2 regions of the Paenibacillus sp. FSL L8-0708 genome follow, and region 2 is predicted to be linked to the other one. Evidence: riboswitches for the same ligand, from Rfam matches in the RefSeq annotation. Region 2 holds a riboswitch; the other holds the start of a gene.
What was found. Region 2 has a riboswitch for preQ1 ahead of NYE58_RS07310 (queuosine precursor transporter). Riboswitches for the same ligand answer to the same signal wherever they lie in the genome.

Region 1: linked by a shared signal. The riboswitch ahead of queF (preQ(1) synthase) and the one ahead of NYE58_RS07310 (queuosine precursor transporter) in region 2 are both predicted to bind preQ1.

The regions. Positions count from the first base shown of each region.
Region 1 covers NZ_JBBPBC010000001.1:4,153,120-4,163,908, reverse strand. The annotation lists gene NYE58_RS19635 (APC family permease) at 1-1,040, shown strand, start outside; gene NYE58_RS19630 (iron-hydroxamate ABC transporter substrate-binding protein) at 1,244-2,251, shown strand; gene NYE58_RS19625 (FecCD family ABC transporter permease) at 2,472-3,527, shown strand; gene NYE58_RS19620 (FecCD family ABC transporter permease) at 3,527-4,561, shown strand; gene NYE58_RS19615 (ABC transporter ATP-binding protein) at 4,617-5,417, shown strand; gene murB (UDP-N-acetylmuramate dehydrogenase) at 5,568-6,479, shown strand; gene NYE58_RS19605 (hypothetical protein) at 6,544-6,879, opposite strand; PreQ1 riboswitch class I at 7,191-7,234, shown strand; gene queF (preQ(1) synthase) at 7,398-7,871, shown strand; gene queC (7-cyano-7-deazaguanine synthase QueC) at 7,901-8,563, shown strand; gene NYE58_RS19590 (6-pyruvoyl trahydropterin synthase family protein) at 8,563-9,045, shown strand; gene queE (7-carboxy-7-deazaguanine synthase QueE) at 9,038-9,760, shown strand; gene NYE58_RS19580 (cysteine hydrolase family protein) at 9,896-10,417, shown strand; gene NYE58_RS19575 (VanW family protein) at 10,418-10,789, shown strand, end outside.
Region 2 covers NZ_JBBPBC010000001.1:1,562,514-1,573,302, forward strand. The annotation lists gene pdxR (MocR-like pyridoxine biosynthesis transcription factor PdxR) at 1-818, shown strand, start outside; gene NYE58_RS07275 (D-alanine--D-alanine ligase) at 832-1,764, shown strand; gene NYE58_RS07280 (aminotransferase class I/II-fold pyridoxal phosphate-dependent enzyme) at 1,757-2,920, shown strand; gene cobT (nicotinate-nucleotide--dimethylbenzimidazole phosphoribosyltransferase) at 3,016-4,077, shown strand; gene cobU (bifunctional adenosylcobinamide kinase/adenosylcobinamide-phosphate guanylyltransferase) at 4,074-4,622, shown strand; gene cobS (adenosylcobinamide-GDP ribazoletransferase) at 4,619-5,434, shown strand; gene NYE58_RS07300 (YnfA family protein) at 5,663-5,989, shown strand; gene NYE58_RS07305 (methyl-accepting chemotaxis protein) at 7,018-8,706, opposite strand; PreQ1 riboswitch class I at 9,074-9,119, shown strand; gene NYE58_RS07310 (queuosine precursor transporter) at 9,130-9,843, shown strand; gene NYE58_RS07315 (AMP-binding protein) at 10,122-10,789, shown strand, end outside.

The DNA of each region.
Region 1 (10,789 bases), 2.6 Mb from region 2:
GCTTTATGTTTACCGGAATCACTGTGCTGGCGTATTGGTATGGTATTGTGCCAGATGAAAAGGCTACGGTTGTCTCTCAGATCGCTGAATCGACCTTTGGCCGTGGCGGATTGTACTTTTTCATTCAAGGGATTACAGCAGTGATTTTGTTCTTGGCAGCTAATACAGCATATTCAGCGTTTCCGCTGCTCGCCTTTATGTTTGCAAAAGATAAATATCTGCCACATGCATTTATGGTCCGTGGTGACCGCCTGGGTTTCTCAAACGGCATTATTTTTCTAGGAGTTATGTCTATCATACTTGTGACTGCATTCCATGGGAATACGGAAGGTTTGATTCCACTATATGCGGTTGGCGTGTTCATTCCTTTTACCTTATCCCAACTGGGGATGATGGTGCATTGGATCAAAACAAGACCCGCTGGATGGGTGAAAAGATTTGTAGTAAATACCATCGGTATGCTGACTACATTGACGATTACGCTTATATTTATCATTACTAAATTCTCGAGCGTATGGATGGCATTCATTTTCTTACCTGCTGTAATGTTCGTGTTCCACCGTATTCATAAGCATTATTTGAACACTGCGGATCAACTGCGTATATGTCCGGCTACGGATAAACCTGTAATTAAAGGAAGTACTGTAGTTGTTCCTGTTGCAGGGGTTACACGTGCTGTATTACATTCCATCAGCTATGCGAAGTCTCTAACAGATAATGTTGTTGCTGTGTATGTAGGCTTTGATGAAGAAGACATTCATAAGATGGAGCAACGGTGGGAGGAATGGAATCCAGGTGTACGCCTGATTGTACTTCGTTCCAGATATCGTAGTATCATTCGTCCGTTAGTGAAGTTTATCGATACGGTAGAGTGGAAGACCGCTGCGACGGATCACATCACGATTCTGATTCCACAGTTTATTACCAAACATTGGTGGCAAGCCGTGCTTCATAATCAGACCAGCTTTTTAATCCGCTCGTATCTAATGAATCAAAAAGACGTTGTAGTAGCGACTGTCCCGTATCATTTAAATAAATAAGTAGAAGATTAAAGATGAGGTTATATCCGGAACGTTCGGAATATAACCTCTTTTGTATTTTATATGAAGGAAATTGTTGCAAATCCACAGAATTTGAAATTTATATGTTGACACAGAGAATGAGAATCAATATCATTTAAAAGTGAAGCAGAGGTAAAGGTCACCTTTGAATATCAAAGCAGTTACATATAGGAGGGTTTTTAATGTTTTGGCTTAACAGAAAAAGATCAGGAAGCATGAAAGTGACGATGAGCGGACTAATAGTGATGACGCTAATACTTTCCGCTTGTGGTAATAATAATGCTGAAAGCTCATCAAATGCAGGAACAGCGCCTACAACAGCGCCTACAGCAGAATCTACAGAGGCACCTGCTGCACCTAAGACGTTAACAGATGCAATGGGTCATAAAGTAACGATTCCGGCTAATCCACAACGCGTTCTGGGTTCATATTTAGAAGACTCTTTGGTAACTCTGGGTGTAACTCCAGTAGCTCAATGGTCAGTTACAAATGGCGTTCAGGATTATCTGGCCACTGAATTGAAGGATGTTCCTACAATTAGTTACGACCTTCCGTTAGAGGCTGTAACCAGCTTTGCTCCGGATCTTATTATCATCCCATCGGAGTCTTCTGTTCAGAACGGGATTTACGATCAGTTGATTAAGATTGCACCCACTTATGTAATTGGGGATGAACTAAATCAAGATTGGCGCAAATCGTTGCTCAAGATGGGTGAGATTTTGAACAAAACCCCTGAAGCAGAAAAAGCCATTAAAGATTATGATGTTAAAGCAGCGGCTGCGAAAGAACAGCTTGCAGGAGCTATTGGACAAGAGTCCGCGGCTATTTTATGGTTGGTGCAAAAAAACTTCTATATTGTAGACGAAACCCGCAGCAGTGGAGCTGTATTATATACAGACCTTGGCGTAACGCTGCCTAACTTAGTAACAGAGATCCCAGTAGGAACAAGAGCAACTTGGAATCCGATCTCACTAGAGAAGCTTTCTGAGCTGACCGCAGATCATATTTTCCTTGTAAATAGTGATAAGACTGAGGGTTCGGAGATCCTAGATAGTGCAATCTGGAAGGGCATCCCAGCTGTAAAAGCTGGAAATGTGCATGAAATGAGCTCAACAAGCAGTTGGCTTTACAGTGGGGCGAACGCTGGCAGCAAAATCATTGACGATGTGCTAAAAAGTCTTGTGAAATAAAAGTCGTAATTCACCATGAATGAGACTGATCATTTCGGTGGGGAAGGGCGTGCAGATCAAGTATCTCGGGATACAAAGATCTGCACCATTTTTTTATAAACCAATCCCATAGTACGGAAAAATCGTTCCTGCAATTGTACAACATAAATATTTTTGCGATAATGAGAATGATTGTTGTTATCATATAAACCATTGTAACTATTGAATAAGGAGACGACTCATGGTTTCACCCTCAGATTTCGCAAATCGTATTAAAAATGAACCCAAAAAAGCTCTACATACCCGACCGGCAGCTGCCATTGGTATTCTTATTTTTGGACTTGCTGCCATTGCCTTCGGATTGGCACTTTCGGTCTCAGTGGGTGCGGCAGATATCAAGTTAGCTACGGTATGGGAAGCTATATTTCATTTCAATCCAGATTTACAAAAACATCAGGTGATTAGAGAACTGCGATTTCCACGTGCTATTGCTGGCGCCTTAGTCGGTGCTTGCTTCGCAGTAGCAGGGGCTATCATGCAGGGGATGACAAGAAACCCGCTTGCGGATTCAGGGCTGTTAGGCTTGAATGCAGGAGCAGGGGTAGCGCTGGCCATAGTATTTGCTTTTGCACCCTCACTCTCATTCACTTCACTAATGTTGTATTGCTTTATCGGTGCCGCTGTGGCCTCTTTTATCGTATTCGGAATCGGTTCGCTTTCTTTTAATGGCCTGACCCCCTTGCGATTGACATTAGCAGGTTCGGCAGTTAGTGCTTTATTGGTTGCTATTAGTCAGGGAGTAGCTATTCTTTTCAACTTATCTCAGGACATAGCCTTCTGGTTAGCTGGTGGGATGGGTGGAGCTAGCTGGACTCAGATCAAGATTATATTCCCTTGGGTGGCCGTAGCCTTAATTGCAGCGATGATGTTATCACGATCCGTCACATTGCTCAGCTTAGGAAGAGAAGTTGCGGTTGGCCTGGGGCAGCGGACAAGGTTAGTTCAATTGGCATGTATGATTGTTGTGGTTATCTTAGCTGGAAGTGCGGTTTCAACGGTTGGCCCGATTGCTTTTATAGGACTAATTATTCCACATGTTACACGTTATTTCGTTGGAGTGGACTACCGCTGGATTATCCCTTGCTCGGCAGTTCTAGGGAGCTTATTGATTATCTTTGCAGATATTGCCGCAAGAATGATAAATGCACCGTATGAGACACCGCTAGGAGCCTTAATTGCCATCATCGGCGTACCGTTCTTTATTTATTTAGCGAGTAAGCGGAAGGGGGAGCTGTAATGCCCAAATTAACCCTTACTCCAGATGAAAAAGAACGCCGCACACGCGCCCTAACGGTGTTATCACTCCTTGCTATACTGATCGTCGTTGTGTTTATAGTCAGTATGAATACAGGGTTTATGCGTCTATCCCCACTAGAGGTATTACATACACTCATGGGTGATGGAACACATCAGCAAAAGCTTATTTTATTTGATTTCAGATTACCCCGCATCGTAATTTCATTGTTAGTTGGAGCGGGCTTTGCAGTATCGGGCTGTATTCTACAAAGTCTCGCACGTAATGCACTCGCTGAACCGGCTACGCTGGGCATAAGTGCTGGTGCAGGTTTTGCGGTAATCATTTTTATCTCGTTTTTTCCGGCTACAACAGCAGCTCCGGTATTTGTCTTGCCTCTCCTAGCACTTGGTGGGGCTGGCCTGACCGCAGCTTTAATCTATATTCTTGCCTACCGGAAGGCAGATGGTCTGTCTCCTACAAGGCTGATCCTTATCGGGATTGCGGTCGCTGCAGGAATCAATGCTTGCCAGCTTGTATTGGCACTTAGGCTTGATCCTAATAATTATCAATTTGTAGCTACTTGGATCGCCGGGAAAATATGGGGTGGGGATTGGAGATTCGTCCTTGCTTTGCTGCCTTGGATCGCGATTCTGTTACCGTTCGCCTTCTATAAAGCCCGGGTTCTAAATGTATTGAATCTAGGGGACCATACTTCATTAGGTCTAGGAATGCGTGTGGAGAAGGAACGTATTCTCCTTCTGGTAACAGCCGTAGCGCTTGCCGGCTCCTGCGTCGCGGTAAGCGGAGGTATTGGCTTCGTCGGCCTGATAGCACCACACCTGGCTCGCAGGCTGGTGGGACCCCGTCATCAGGTGTTATTACCTGCTAGTGCTTTGACAGGGGCGCTTCTTATGATTACCGCTGATACCATTGGTAGATGGGTATTGCAACCTGCCGAAGTTCCTACTGGCATTGTGGTTGCGATTATTGGCGCACCTTACTTTTTATATTTACTCGCCAAGTCGAAAGCGTAAATTAGTTCATACTTAGGAGCTTAGCTCCATAAAACTTTTAAGGGAGTTGTAGATCATGTCAGAACGTTTGAATACAGAAGAATTAAGTATTGGGTATGCTGAGGCTACTATAGTTAAGGGATTGAACTTGTCTATCCCTACGGGGAAAATCACCGCACTAGTGGGCGCTAACGGCTCCGGTAAATCTACAATCCTCAAAACGATGGCCCGGATTATGAAGCCGAAGAGTGGCACCGTAATGCTGGACGGCAAATCGATCCATAACTTTTCAACTAAAGAGGTTGCTCGTCAGCTGGCGATTCTACCGCAGAACCCAACAGCTCCTGACGGTCTGACGGTATCTGAGCTGGTTAGCTACGGTCGTTTCCCTCATCAAAAGGGATTTGGCACGATGACCGCAGAGGATCGCAACATCATCTCCAACGCCATCTCTGTTACGGGCATGGAATCTTTTCATGATCGCCCTATTGACCGTCTCTCTGGTGGACAACGTCAACGCGCTTGGATCGCTATGGCGTTGGCTCAAGAAACAGATATTTTATTCCTTGACGAGCCTACAACGTTCCTAGATATGGCGCATCAGCTCGAAGTTCTTCAACTTTTGCAAAAGCTGAATGAGGAAGAAGGCCGTACCATTATCATGGTCGTGCATGATTTGAATCATGCTACTCGTTATGCGCAGCATATGGTAGCGATTAAGTCCGGTACTGTGGTTAGCGAAGGCTCACCTACTGAGGTTATGACACCAGATGTATTGCGGGAAGTGTTTGGAATTGAAGCGGATATCGTTCCGGATCCACGTACGGGTGTGCCACTGTGTCTTCCTTACGAGCTTGCTGCCTATAAAGCTGTGTAATTATCATCTAAAATCATACAACGAACAGGCTCCCGTCATTGACAAGGGAGCCTGTTCGTTGTTACAGTTGTGGTTGCCTACAATTTCATAATAACTCTTTAAAATAGATCAAGGACCATCATTTATACATGGTTAAAGGAGCATGAAAACATGAATATTGACAAAATTCAAGATGATCTAGAGCAGCTAATGACTGCAGGAATAGTGAAAAGTAATGAGAATTTAAAAGATCACGTGTACACTAAAATGGGCGGCAAAGCTGATATTTTGGCTGCACCAGCTACTTATGATGAAATTCAAAAGATTGTTACATATGCAGAACAAAATGGGATAACCCTTACGGTACTTGGGAATGGCTCCAATGTGATTATCCGTGATGGAGGGGTACGTGGAATCGTTCTGCAAACGGCAGGACTGACCGAAATGGGAATTCGCGACAATCTCTTATATGCGCAATGTGGTGCCAAAATAATTGATGTTTCCAGATATGCGCTTGATAAGGAGCTTACGGGTCTTGAGTTCGCCTGTGGCATTCCAGGAACAGTTGGTGGAGCGCTCTATATGAACGCAGGTGCTTATGGCGGTGAGATCAAAGATGTCCTGCATAGTGCACTAGCTATAAATAAGAACGGGCAATTGGTAACTCTGCAAGGAGATGAGCTGCAATGGGGATACAGAAAAAGTGTATTCGCAAGCGGTGAGTATATTGTACTTGAGGCCAAATTTGCTATGACTTCCGGTGATGTTTTAACGATCAAGGCAAAAATGGATGAACTAACTTATTTACGTGAATCGAAGCAACCGCTTGAGTATCCATCCTGTGGGAGTGTGTTTAAGCGGCCTCCAGGCCGTTTTGCAGGTCAGTTAATTCAAGAGAGCGGCTTACAGGGTACAAGAATCGGCGGTGCTGAGGTATCCAAGAAGCATGCGGGATTTATTGTGAATGCAGATAATGCAACAGCCAGTGATTACATCGGGCTAATCCACCATGTAAGAGCGACTGTGAAGGATAAATTCGGTGTAGAGCTGGAAACTGAAGTGGAGATCATTGGAGAAGAATAAATGATAAGCAAAAAGAGCCCGCAGATCGCTGTGGGCTCTTTTTGCTTATCATAATCATGTTCGTTTAATCTACTGAAAGGGTGTAATTAGCTCTGTCCGTAGTTATTTCTGCCTTGCGGTCGGCTAAGTCTACGATTTGAAGACCTTCAACAGCTAAATCATAAGTGGATTGTGGCAGGGATACCAGTTCACCATCGGCGTTAAGTGTGCTGCCGAAACCTCTTAATATCAGTGCACTTCCAAGATATTCATCAATTACGTCGTCTGCACTGCGGAAATCTACGGCCTCTAAATTGAAATGAACTTTATCCAGATCACGAAGTTCTTTCTTTTCAATAGCGATTGTTTCATTCAAATGATTGTTAAGCCAATCCATAAGCTGCTGTATACTTTGTTCCATAAAATGCTCCCACCCTTAGCTCGAAGATTATTATGAATAAGTTACCCCTTTCTTAGGATTTGAATCCTTTTTTTTGCCACATCTTAATTAACCATATGAATAGTTCATGTGATTAAAAAGAAATCCGCGATCAAATTGCCGTGGTTTTTGAGCTTCCTAATCTCTACATACGCAGGTCTATCCACGTTAATCTGGTGTTATTTGCTGATCTGTATAAGATAACAGTAAAGAGTAGAACTTGTCAGGAGCGGGCTACCCATGGTATAGTTCAAGACGCAATATGCTTTAAGAAGAAGTCTGCGCTAAGTTGTGCAGGAGAGGTTCGCGAACTCCCTCTATAAAAAACTAAGAATATATTAAACAGTACAAGCGGTTGCTGTCCTTTATCCGGATGTTGCTTCCGTTTCTTCTTAGTGGAGCCAAGTTTTCGAAATCTCGTTCTTCTTTCCATTACCGGCCAAGGCCGAAGGAAAAGAGAGGGGTTTTTTGTCGTGTCAGAAGGAAGATTGAAAGAGGAAATGCAAGAAGTTACTTTGCTTGGTAATCAGGGAACACAGTACAAGTTTGGTTATGATCCAGACATTCTGGAGGTGTTTGATAACAAACATCCCGGGCGTGATTATTTTGTTAAATTCAACTGCCCTGAGTTCACTAGCTTGTGTCCTGTAACGGGTCAGCCGGATTTTGCCACGCTGTATATTTCGTATATTCCTGAACAAAAAATGGTGGAATCCAAATCATTAAAGCTGTATCTGTTTAGCTTCCGTAACCATGGTGATTTTCATGAGGACTGTGTCAACATTATTATGAATGATCTGATCTCTCTGATGGATCCGCGTTACATTGAGGTATGGGGCAAGTTCACTCCGCGCGGAGGCATTTCAATTGATCCTTATTGCAACTATGGAAGACCGGGTACGAAGTATGAGGCGATGGCGGAACACCGCTTAATCAATCACGACCTCTATCCAGAAAAAGTGGACAACCGCTAAATTCCAACTTGTGATAAGGAGAGATTCATATGAACAAAAAAGCACTCGTCGTATTCAGCGGCGGACAAGATAGCACCACTTGCCTGATTTGGGCATTGCAGCAGTATGAGGAAGTGCAGGTAGTTACCTTCAACTATAATCAACGTCATGCGGCTGAAATCGAAGTTGCAACAGCGATAGCAGCTAAGTTTAATGTAAAACAGCATATTCTTGATCTGGGGCTGCTCAATCAGCTGGCACCCAATGCACTTACCCGTCAGGATATAGATATCGTGGCTGGTGAAGGAGATGAGCTTCCAAGTACTTTCGTCGATGGACGGAATTTGTTGTTTTTATCTTTTGCCGCAATATTAGCTAAACAACTGGGGTACTCCCATATCGTCACTGGGGTTTGCCAAACGGACTTTAGCGGTTATCCGGACTGCCGTGATGTTTTTGTGAAATCATTGAATGTTACGCTGAACTTATCTATGGACTATGAGTTTGCGATCCACACTCCCCTAATGTGGCTGGATAAAAAAGAAACGTGGAAAATGGCCGATGAACTGGGGTATTTTGATTATGTTCGCGAACACACACTGACCTGTTACAACGGTATTATTGGCAGTGGCTGCGGTACTTGTCCAGCCTGTCTATTGCGTCAGCGTGGTCTTGAGCAATATGAGGCGGAGAGAATGGAGGCCGGTTCTTAATGCTTAACGAGGTTTCAGTCTGCAAAATATTTACGTTCGACGCGGCACACCAGTTAGTGGGACACAAAGGGAAATGCAGCAACCTGCACGGACATACTTATAAGCTCGAAGTAGTGCTTAAGGGCAAACCTATGGCCGCGGAAGGCCACTCGGATGAAGGCTTCGTCATTGATTTCAGCGATATCAAAATGACAGTACAACAAAGCCTTGTAGATCGTTTAGATCACGCTTTTCTTGCTATGGGAAATGAAGCTGTGTTAGAAACGTTAACGAATACGGGCTCCAAAGTAGCCTTGTTGTCTTTCCGCACCACAGTGGAGAATATGTCTTCATATATTGCCTATAAGCTTAAGCAAGCAGGGTTGCCTTTGTACTCGGTAAAGCTATGGGAGACTCCAACCTCTTGGGCAGAGGTGCTGGCTGAAGATGTTCCGGATGAAGGGCCATCCTACCGTTTGTATGGAGGCTGTGATTGTGAGTAAGATTCCTGTAATTGAAATGTTCGGTCCAACTATTCAAGGCGAAGGTGCGGTAATTGGAGTGAAGACGATGTTTGTCCGCACCTATGGCTGCGATTATCGCTGCGGCTGGTGTGACTCCGCTTTTACTTGGGATGGTACGGCTAAGAATAAGGTTCGCATGATGGAAGCAGAAGAAATCATAAATGAATTATTGGCGTTAGCTGGAGATAATTTCGACTGTGTTACGATTTCAGGCGGTAATCCTGCCTTGATTGGTGAAGGAATGGGTACCTTCATCAACCTGCTTCATGAGCGTGGAATAAAAGCAGCGATAGAAACTCAGGGGAGTAAATGGCAGGATTGGTTCAATGACGTGGATGTGCTGACAATCAGTCCTAAACCTCCAAGCTCAGGAATGACAACGAATTGGGAAATGCTAGATAACATCATGAGTAAGATGGAGAAACTGGGTCGTTCTACGCATAGCTTGAAGGTCGTAGTGTTTGATGATAAGGATTTTGATTATGCGAAAAACGTTCACCAGCGATATCCGAATGTGCAGCTCTTTCTGCAGCCTGGTAATGATGATGTCACGGAAGAGGGCAACATTTCTGCTCGACTTCTGGGAAGGCTGGAGTGGTTGTTTAATAAAGTAATCGTGGATTCGGATATGAACAAGGTTCGTGTACTTCCACAGCTGCATGCATTGATCTGGCATAATAAGCGTGGCAAGTAAAAGATTGATGAAATCGTCCGGGTATCTGCTTACAGATACTCGGTTTTTATTTTTAACAGTTGTAACTTCTAGCAGGTAGATAGTCTGTCCCAGTTTCTGGTATGATTTTGAAAAAAGCTCTTGGAGGTTATTCATTTGGAACAATCAACAGCATTATTAATTATCGATGTTCAAGAAGCCATGTTCTCCTATGATCTAAAGCTGTACGATGAAGAGGGTGTCATGGAAAGGATTGTCTCCCTTCAGCAAAAAGCTCGATTAGCAGGTACTCCTATTGTGTATATTCAACATACCGAAGATGAGGAGTACACAAAAGGTACACCCACTTGGCAGATCAGTCACCGCATCACACCGCAGGAAGGCGAAGTTATCGTTGAGAAGCCTACTTGGGATGCTTTTCACCGAACGGAACTGCAAGATGAACTCCAGAAGCTCGGAATCACGAATCTGGTGATCTGTGGGATGCAAAGTGAATTCTGTCTGGATACGACAATAAGACGCGCATACAGCATGGGATATAAAAGTGTACTGGTTTCAGACGCTCATAGCACTTTTGATAATGGGGTTCTGAGTAGTAGGGAGATCGTTAAGCATCATAATGCGATAATTGGAGGTAGATTCGCCCAGTTACGAGCTGAAAGCGAGGTTCAGTTCTAGATGAATACACCCCAGGCTGCCATGAAGCCTATTCAGCGTTCTCGCCTTAGATTGTTTGCTGGCAAACGATATTTTATTTGGAAAAGATATTTGAAATGGTGCACTGGACGAAGCAAAATAGCGAGGCAGCGTACGGATGAAACATTATCTTATACAGCCATGACTCATGCTACCCCGTTATTAAGAAGTCTTCGGAATGTAGATATGGTGCTTCAATACAATAAAATAACTAACTTACGGCTGGCAATTGCGAAGCTGGATGGACTTGTTGTGCACCCGGGGGAGACTTTTTCCTACTGGAGAAGTATTGGTAAGCCCACTAAGCGAAAAGGGTATCTGCAGGGTATGGTGCTGCATTATGGTGGTTTTCAT
Region 2 (10,789 bases):
AGAATCCGACGCATCATACAGCGATCAAAAATTTGAAGCTGAACGGTTTTGAGATCACCGGGATTTCGATGGAGCGTGATGGGATTGATTTGGCGGAGCTGGAGAAAGCATTGCAACAGCAAGCTTTTGACTGTGCATACTTCGTCCCTTCTTACCATAATCCGACCGGAATTGTAATGTCTCCAGAGAAAAGACAGCGGCTAATGAAGCTGATGAATCGCTACCAAGTCCCGGTGATTGAGGATGGTTTTAACGAGGAATTACGATATTCGGGCTCACATGTGGCTCCACTTATCGCAGCAGCAGGCAGCGGCAACAGCGTGATTTATCTCGGCAGCTTCTCCAAGGTATTATTTCCGGGACTACGTGTAGGTTGGGTGCTGGCGGATCAGGAGTTGATTAATTCCCTCGAAAGCGTCAAGCGCGCCCGTACCATTCATACCTCGACGCTGGATCAATCCATTTTATATCAGTATTTATTGGGTGGCCATTTAGAGAAATATTTGAAAAAAGCCAGAGCGGAATACAAACGAAAGTATGAATTAACCCTGCAATGCTGCAAGGATTTTATTCCTTATACGGCGCTGTCAGGGGACGGTGGCCTGCATCTTTTTGTATCCTTCGCGGAGGGCTTTAATACAAGGACGCTGTTGGCGGCCTGTCATGAGCAAGGGGTTATTTTTACAGCAGGAGATATATTCTTCACGGACGGTAAGGGTCAAAATACGATACGGATCGGTTTCTCCAGAGTGACGGATGAGGATATCCGCAAGGGGATCGAGATTATTGGCAGAACAGCTCGACAACTAATGGGATAAAGAGGTGCTTGAGATGAAGGTAGGCGTAATTATGGGCGGGGTATCCTCAGAGTATGAGGTATCCATGAATAGCGGTAGAGAAATATTGAAGAATCTAGACCCCAATAAATATGAAATTATTCCAATTGTGATCACCAAGCGTGAGGAGCTTATTGAGCAGGCAAAAGGGATCGATATCGCACTGCTTGCACTTCATGGAGCTTACGGCGAGGATGGTACGGTTCAGGGGACGCTGGAGACGATGGGGATTCCGTATACGGGCAGCGGGGTTTTGTCTAGCAGCATTTGCATGGATAAAGATCTCTCCAAAAAGCTTATGCGCTGCGCAGGCGTCAATACAGCAGATTGGCTATGCTGGGACAGTATGAAGGATTATTCGGCTGAAGTGGTGGAACGGCTCGGATATCCGGTTATGGTGAAGCCATGTTCAGGCGGCTCGAGTATCGGAATGGAAAAAGTGAGCAGCAGCGAGGAGCTGTTGTGCGCAGTGCAGAAGGCTTTTGCCTGTGATCAGTCGATTTTGATTGAAAGCTACATTCAAGGCCAAGAAATTACCTGTTCTATTCTAAACGGAGAGCTGCTGCCTATTCTGGGAATTACCTCAGCAAATGCCGAGTGGTTCGATTACAGTGCTAAGTATGAAGAAGGCGGAGCAGATGAACGGGTCATTGAATTGCCTACTGAAGTGCATGAGCGGGTACGCGAGGCTGCCTTGAGCTGTTATAAAGCACTAAAATGTAGCGTGTATGCACGGGTTGATATGCTGCTTAAAGAGGGTATTCCTTATGTGCTGGAGGTGAATACGTTACCAGGCATGACGAAGGCCAGTCTTTTACCCAAAAGCGCGCAAGCGGCAGGCTACACCTTCAGCGGACTACTGGACGAAATCATCTCCCTTTCCCTAACGGAAAAGAGTGCAAAAGAAGAGGTGTACAGCCATGCATAATGAATGGATTGCTCCACGAGTGCGGGAGATTGCGCCATCGGGGATTCGGGCTTTTTTTGACCTAAGTACGGGGAATCAGGATATTATATCGCTGGGTGTAGGGGAACCAGATTTCGTTACACCGGAGCATGTAAGAGCTGCCTGTATTCGTGCCTTGAACAATGGGGAAACGATGTATACGCCAAATTCCGGTTTACTGGAGCTTAGAGATGAGATCGCTTCTTATCTGCACACAAGTTTCAAGCTTCGCTATGAGCCAAACGATGAGATTATGGTTACGGTGGGAAGCAGCGAGGCTGTGGACTTGGCATTACGAGCTTTCATTACACCTGGGGATGAGATTATCGTCCCTTCTCCGAGCTATATCGCATATTCGCCGATTACCCATTTGAACGGGGGGGTTACGGTGGAGGTAGAATCATCGGCCGAGCAGGGGTTTAAGCTTACTGCTGAAGCGTTACGGAAGGTGATTACCCCGCGTTCGAAGCTTCTTATGGTGAATTTTCCGACTAATCCTACAGGTGCAGTAATGACTTATGAGGATTGGCTGCCTATTGCACAGATTGTAAAAGAGAATAACCTACTGGTCATTTCAGATGAAATTTATGCCGAGCTTACGTATGACAGTCAGCATGTCAGCATCGCCTCTCTTCCCGGGATGCTGGAAAGGACGATTGTGATTAGCGGCTTCTCCAAAGCTTTTGCAATGACTGGCTGGAGAGTTGGTTATGCTTGTGGCGATCGAGAATTAATTGCTGCGATGCTAAAAATCCATCAATACACTGCGATGTGTGCCCCCGTGCTCGGTCAAATTGCTGCGATTGAATCATTGCGCAACGGAATGCAGCATAAGGAACACATGAAGCAATGCTTCGATGAGCGGAGAAAGCTGCTGGTTAGTGGATTTCGATCCATCGGACTACCTTGCCACGAACCGGCGGGCGCTTTTTATGCCTTTCCTTCCATCGCTCATACCGGAATGAAATCAGAAGACTTCGCTTTGCAGCTGCTCAGGGAGGTCGGTGTCGCTGCGGTTCCGGGTCATGTTTTTGGAGCAGGCGGAGAGGGTTATATTCGCTGCTCCTATGCCGCTTCCTTACAAAAATTGACAGAGGCGCTGGAGAGAATCGAAGATTTTATGAAAGTGAAGTTGTAATTCTAGAAGTCCCCCTCTATCATAGATGGGGGCTTTTCTGCGAATATGAGATAGAATAGGTTATACGGATACATTTAATAGGAGGTCGTAATTATATGCTTTCAGATATTCAAGACGTAATTAAACAAATCATTCCGGCTGATGATCAGTCCATCCTCAAGGCGGAGCATCGGCTGAACATTCTGACCAAACCTCCGGGCAGTTTGGGACAATTGGAACCTCTAGCTGTTAAGCTCGCTGGAATTTCGGGTACGGAGCAGCCTAGTTTCACCAAACGAACAGTTGTTGTGATGGCTGCTGATCATGGGGTGTGCTGCGAAGGGGTGAGCGCATTTCCACAGGAAGTCACGCTGCAGATGGCCCATAACTTTCTCAGCGGTGGAGCGGCTGTAAATGTATTGGCACGTCAAGCTGGGGCAGAGGTACAGTTTGTCGATGTTGGCATAAACGGCGATCTTAGTCATGTCGATCTGATTGATCGTAAAGTGCGCCGGGGAACGGATAACATGGCTGTGGGACCTGCGATGAGTCGTGAGGATGCCATGAATGCTCTTCTTGTTGGGATAAGAGTTGCGCAGGAAGCGGTTAAGAACGGAACGGAGATTTTTATAACAGGCGAAATGGGCATTGGGAATACTACGGCTAGTGCTGCCATTCTATGTGCTCTCAAAGGAATAGCCCCTGAAGTAGCTGTGGGACGAGGAACGGGAATTGATGATGAACGTTTACTACATAAAATTGCAGTGGTGGAACGCGCCTTAAAGGTAAATCAGCCGAATTCAGCAGATCCGTTGGATGTATTATCTAAAGTTGGCGGACTGGAAATCGCTGGCTTGGCGGGACTGATTCTTGGTGCGGCTGCTAATCGGATACCTATCATTTTGGATGGTTTTATTTCGGGGGCGGCAGCGCTTGTGGCAAAAGCCCTTGCACCTGAATCCATCGTTTATATGATAGCCTCTCATGTATCAGGAGAACGGGGTCATAAGCTAATGCTAGAGCAGCTTGGACTTGAACCGCTGCTAAATCTCGGTCTGCGATTGGGTGAGGGAACAGGGGGAGTATTATGCCTTCATTTAATCGAGGCGATCTGCCGCATTTTGAGCGAAATGGCAACCTTTGAAAGTGCAGGCATCTCTGGAGCTGGTCAACGATGAGCATTCTTGTAACGGGAGGCGCACGTAGCGGTAAAAGTGGTTTTGCAGAAAAATTGATGCATTCACTGGCAGATCAGGCCTTCTATGTAGCAACCGGACAGGCTTTTGACGACGAAATGAAGGAACGGATTGCTCTGCATCAGCATCAACGAATGGAAAGTGGTTACGCTTGGGAGACGCTTGAGGAACCGTATGATTTACCAGATCTGCTAAAGCGATTATCGGGTGAAAAAGCGGTGCTCGTAGATTGTTTGACCTTATGGTTATCCAATGCATTATTGGCCGTGGAAGGTTTTGAAAATAGACAAGAGCTTGTTGAGAGTGAGATAACAAGACTTGAAGACAGTGTGCGTTCTTTCCAAGGGACGCTTATTCTGGTCACTAATGAGGTTGGCGACGGGATTGTTCCAGAGTATGCGCTTGGCCGATTGTATCGTGATCTGGCGGGACGAATGAACGCGCTGATCGCTCGGCAATGCGAACAGGTCTTTCTAGTAACTGTTGGGATTCCGATTGAGCTGAAGAGCAGGGAGTATCGTTTATGAGGGAGCGTAGGGATGCGGCCGTAGCTGCCTTTCAGTTCTTATCACGATTTCCTGTAAAAGGTGATCCGGGATTCTCTCCTGAACTGCTGCGCCGCAGTGTGATCTTCTATCCCATGGTAGGCGCAGCAATTGGGCTGTGCGTAGCTGCTGGAGCAGCCCTGACGGGATTGCTTTTACCTGCTTGGCCAGCAGCAGTGATCACTCTGATTCTGTGGGTAAGCCTCACAGGCGGGTTGCATCTTGATGGCTGGATGGACAGCGCAGATGGTCTGCTCAGCTATCGGCCACGGGAGCGTGCCCTGGAGATTATGAAGGACAGCCGTGTGGGTGCGATGGGCGTACTCGCCTGCGTGCTGCTCCTGCTGTTTAAAGCTTCTTTGCTGGCAGCTCTAATCGAAGGCTACGCCTACTACGAGCTGCCGCTGCTCTTGGTACCAGCGGTCTGGAGCCGCTGGTATATGGTGCGGGCAATGGTGCGTTATCCCATTGCCCGTGGAGACGAGGGGCTGGCCGCGAACTTCGCCGGCCTAGCTTCCTCGCATGAGCGGCGCGCGCTGGCAGTCGCCGCGCTGCTCTCGCTGGCCGCCGCCGCTGCGCCACTGGCGCTCGGCGCTGGCTTAGCCGCGTGGCCGCTGCATCTGGCGGCAGCTCTGCTGCTGCCGGTCGCGGCCTTGGCCTGCGGCACCGCAGCTGCGCGGCGGATCAGCAGCCGGCTCGGCGGGCTCACCGGCGACGTGTACGGCGCGCTGAACGAGCTGCTAGAGGTTGTGCTGCTGCTAGTGTTATTGCTGCTCCAGCACAATTTAATGTAAGCTCCACGGATGAACCTTGAGTAATTTGCAGTAGGTAGCTCTACGGGTGAACCTTGAGTAATTTGCTGTAGGTAGCACCACGGATGAACCTTGAGTAGTTTGCTGTAGGTAGCTCTACGGGTGAACCTTGAGTAATTTGCTGTAGGTAGCACCACGGATGAACCTTGAGTACAATTTGTTATGAGTAACCTTTGCGTTTTTAGGAGATTGACAGGGAAGAGGGATGACATGTTATTTGCCATTCTGCTATTTATAATTGCTGGCCTTGCTGAGATCGGTGGCGGATATTTAGTGTGGTTATGGTTGAGAGAATCAAGGCCACTTTGGTACGGCTTAGTGGGGTCCTTGATTCTGATAGCGTATGGGATTATCCCTACGTTGCAGAAATTCCCTTCCTTCGGCAGAGTGTATGCGGCTTACGGCGGGGTGTTTATCGTGCTCGCGGTCTTATGGGGATGGCTTGTAGACAAGAAGACACCAGACGTATATGACTGGGTCGGAGCAGGTATTTGTGTGATCGGTGTATCGGTCATCCTCTGGGCACCGCGACACTAAGTTGAGTGATGTTTGCTTAGCCATAAAAGCTGAATGAAAGCTGAGTAACCTAGTTTTTACTGAGTGAGTAACTTGGCTTCGGACTCAGGGGACCTTATTTGCGAAAAAAGGGTTATTTTGGAGCGTTTTCGGACACCAGAGGCGCTATTTGAACAAAAAAGGCTGAGTCTGGGTTGATTATGAGGCCATAGCGTCTCTCGAGTCCGAAAAAGCCTCCAAATGGTAGTTTTTCGAGTAATAGCGGCATCTGAGTCCGCAAGCCAGCAGCAAATAGCGTGCTGAGGTCTAAGTGAGAGCTTCGCGCAAGCTAGTGCATGTAGCTGATTCTATTGCTGTAGGTAGCATCCACGGAGGAACTTTGAGTAACTTGCTGTAGGTAGCATCCACGGAGGAACTTTGAGTAATTTGCTGTAGGTAGCATCCACGGAGGAACTTTGAGTAATTTGCTGTAGGTAGCATCCACGGAGGAACTTTGAGTAACTTGCTGTAGGTAGCATCCACGGAGGAACTTTGAGTAATTTGCAGTAGGTAGCATCCATGGAGGAACCTTGAGTAACTTGGCTCCGGACTCAGGAGACCTTATTTGCGAAAAAAGGGTTATTTTGGAGCGTTTTTGGACACCAGAGGCGCTATTTGAACAAAAAAGGCTGAGTCTGGGTTGATTATGAGGCCATAGCGTCTCTCGAGTCCGAAAAAGCCTCCAAATGGCAGTTTTTCGAGTAATAGCGGCATCTGAGTCCGCAAGCCAGCAGCAAATGGCGTGATGAGTCTAAGCGAGAGCTTTGCGCAAGCCTAGCGCATGCAGCCGAGTCTAAGCGAGAGCTTCGCGCAAACTAGTACATGTAGCCGAGTCTAAGCGAGAGCTTCGCGCAAACTAGTACATGCACCCTGAGTCTAAGCGAGAGCTCCGCGCAAGCCTAGCGCATGCAGCCGAGTCTAAACGAGACCTCAGCAAGCGCTAGTGAGCCATAAACTAAAAACCCCCCTTCAACACTTTCGTGTGAACGGGGGTTATTGGTTTTCAAGCGTTAAATCTTAAATTGCTGCACAGCTTCTTGGAGTTTCTTGGCTTGCTCATACAGATGTTTAACGGTTTCTGCATGGCCTTCCAGTTCGACGCGCTGCCGCTCTGAGTTAGCAGCGAGTGTGTCCGCACTTTCTTGCGATCTTGATGTAATTTGTGCAGTTTCTTCGACGGAAGCACTGACTTCTTCTGTACTTGCCGAGATTTGCTGTGTAGCCGCAGATACGGATTGGATGCTGTGATTGATGCTTTGGATAAGGATCAAGAGGTGATTAAAGGCATCACCTGCTTCTGCTACCTTGCCGACTCCAGAGGCAACCTCAGAATTCACGTGGTTCATCTCAGTAACGGAGCGGCTCATATCTTCCTGAAGGCCAAGTAGGAAGTCACGGATCTGTTCGTTTGCGTTACGGGATTGTTCAGACAGCTTGCGTACTTCTCCGGCAACAACAGCAAAGCCGCGTCCATGCTCTCCTGCGCGTGCAGCTTCGATTGAAGCATTCAGTGACAGCATTTGGATCTGTTTCGTAATTTCAGTAATGCTGTGAACGACTTCTCCGATCATTACTGAACGCTCATTCATGATTTGTAACTGATCCAGCGACTGTAGGGAAGCACGTTCAACCTGGCGCATTTGCAGCACGGCACTTTGAGCAATTTCATTACCGCCACTTGCTTCAGCGGAAGCCTCACTGATTTGCTCTGTGACTTCATTCGCTGCTGAGGCAATACTTTGAATGCCTAAATTGATTTCTTCCATTGCTCTCGAGTTATCTGATGCACTGCTAGCGATAGTCGTACTACCTTTGCCGATTTCTATTACCGATGAGCTGGAGTGATCCGCCATATCGTTGAGAACCTCAACACGTTCTTTTAAAGAGTTGGAATCCGCAACGACAGTATTAGAGGTTACCAGTACATGTCCGATCATTTCTTTCAGGCGTTGGGTCATCGCTTGGAAGCTTACGGACAACTGTGCAACTTCGTCATTTCCTTTAACTGATAATTCTTCGGTGAAATCTCCCTCTGCGAGCCGGGCACTATAAGCTGCCAGTTTTGAGATTGGACGTGTTATACGCACACTCATAAACCATGCACCAGTTAGACCGATGATCAACGTCAGAAGTGTGATTCCGGCACTTGTCCATAGAATACTGTCTGTTTTTTCTTGAATGAAGCTTACGTCACTGCTTACACCGATAACCATCGTACTTCCGGGAATACCGATATAAGCTGTTTTATGTATACCATGTGCGTCGCTATATGTATCGCTTAGTCCAGTTTTTCCTTTAGAGGCTTGTTGCATTGCAGAGGATACGGTGACACTTTCTGCCCGTTGCAATTTTGCATCGTGATCTGCGGATAGAATCTCAGCTTCTTTCCCTTTCAGATTGACCAGAAAAATGGTTTCCACTCCATGTTGTTTCCTCTTTTCCTGAAAATAGAACTCGAGATTGGTGGCAGACTGATCGTTCTTATTTAGGGTTTGCTGGGCGTGCATTACGTTGAGATTCTTATATACGTCCTGAGCAGCGGCAGTAAGGATTTTGTTAATCTGTGGCATAACATAGCTGTTGAAGATATTGATGGAGATAAAGTAGAAGCTGGTGCTTAACAAAAGAGACGTGAGCAACAGAACAACAAATAATAAACGCGTGAATTTGCGACTGATCGAATGCTTGATACGAAACATATCGTTCTCTCCTTTTTTTATGGACGGTGAGGTCATTTCTTTTTTTGGTCTTCACTAGATACTCCATGCCAACTGCTGGAAATTGGCGACCCGAGATATATTCCATAGTTATGTCATATTTCTACTAAATGGATCGGGAATAAGGTGTTTGATACTATTCTATAGAATTAACCTCTGGATGAATAGTGAAAGTTTTGTCCTATAGAGCATTTTTTTCTGAAAAAAATGAATTATTGCTGACTATTTTAGATAATTGTCGAAAAAAAAGAACTGGAACTACCAATTTCATATAAAAATATTATTTTTATGGATTGTTTAGCGCTATTGTGATAGAGTATTAATGTTTTGTTCCAAAAATTTAATAATGTAAGCCGCGGTTCGTAACCATCCCGCGTAAACAAAACTAGGAGGAGTTTCAGTAATATGTTTAATTTGTTGTGGGGAGTTTTATTTGTTATTGTCAATTTTGCCTTTTTTCTACTCTGTTACCGCCTGTTCGGGAAAAGTGGAATGTATGCCTGGGTAGGTATTGCTACTGTAATTGCTAACATTCAGGTAGCTAAGACGATTGCTATGCCATTTGATATTGTGATGACACTCGGAAATACGATGTATGTCACTTTGTATATGACCAGCGATTTGCTTAATGAGAAGTACGGAAGAGCGGAAGCACGTAAAGCGGTCTGGTTTGGTTTCTTCACCTTGCTTATGACTACAGTCATTATGCAGATGGTACTAGTATTTAAGCCACAGGAGACCGATATCGCTCAGTCTTCTTTGGAGACGATTTTTGGGCTGATGCCTCGACTAGCTGTGGGTAGTCTTACTGCTTACTTCATTAGTCAGTTCCTAGATGTTCGGTTGTACTCTTGGATTCGTAAATATTACAGCACCTCAAGTCAGCTGTGGATTCGTTCCAACGGCAGTACGATGATTAGCTCCTTTGTGGATACACTTATCTTCTGCACCATTGCGTTTGCGGGCTTGTATGACTGGAATGTATGGCTTGAAATTTTGCTTACAACTTATCTAGCGAAGTTCTTACTAACCGCAGTAAGCACACCTATCTTATATATCGCCCGAACCTTTACTTTTGCTGAAGAGGGTACACCATCGACCGTTCAAAAGAAGGACTAAACAACAATACAGCCAGCGCGTACCGATCATAATCGATGCGTGCTGGCTATTTTTTTAGTTGTAAGATGGACTTAATAGTTACATGAAAATGTGTACATAAAAATAATATAAAGCTAAAATAAGCTATCATAGCAATTCTAGCGGGTTAGTTTAACAGGAGCGCCTGCGATGGCGCTTAACACATATACTTTAGTCTGGGCTGGACTTGCGGGGCAGTCCGATTGAAGAAAATGTATATAATTGGTAGTCACAGAAATTACGAACAGGTGTGATCAAGGATGAATCTAGTAGTTCCTATACTGTGTCATGCAGCACAGCAGCCCGACAGCATTGCCTTAACCCATGACCAAGCAAGTCATACCTATGCCACATTAGTAAAAACGATGCGGAGAATCGCGAATGGCTTACAGCAAAAGGGTCTGAGGCATGACAAAGTCGCGATTTTATCTACGAATCGTATTGAATTTGTTGAGGTTATCTTGGGGGCGATTTATGCGGGCTGTGTTCCCATTCCCTTAGATCCCAAATGGAGTGCTAATGAACTGCAGGTTATTATAGAACAGTGCCAGCCGACAATGATTTTTGCCGAGCCGGAAGCCGCAAAGAATCTGGTCTTCAAGGATCAAGCGATCCCAACATTGACCTTCTCAAATGAACGAACAGGTTCCTATGATCAGTGGCTGGCTGCCCTGAAGCCGGAGGCTGAGTTGGATGAGACGAATGAATTATTATTTATTGGCTTTACTTCAGGCACAACCGGGTTGCCCAAAGGTTATATGCGTACCCATTTATCATGGTTAAAAAGCTTTGAGGTCTCGAATATTGCTTTTGAATTGGACGCTATGAAGGATGTTTTGGCACCAGGTCCATTTGTGCATTCCCTATCCTTATTCGCCGTAATGCAGAGTCTATATTGTGGAGCAACCTTTCATATCACACAAAAATT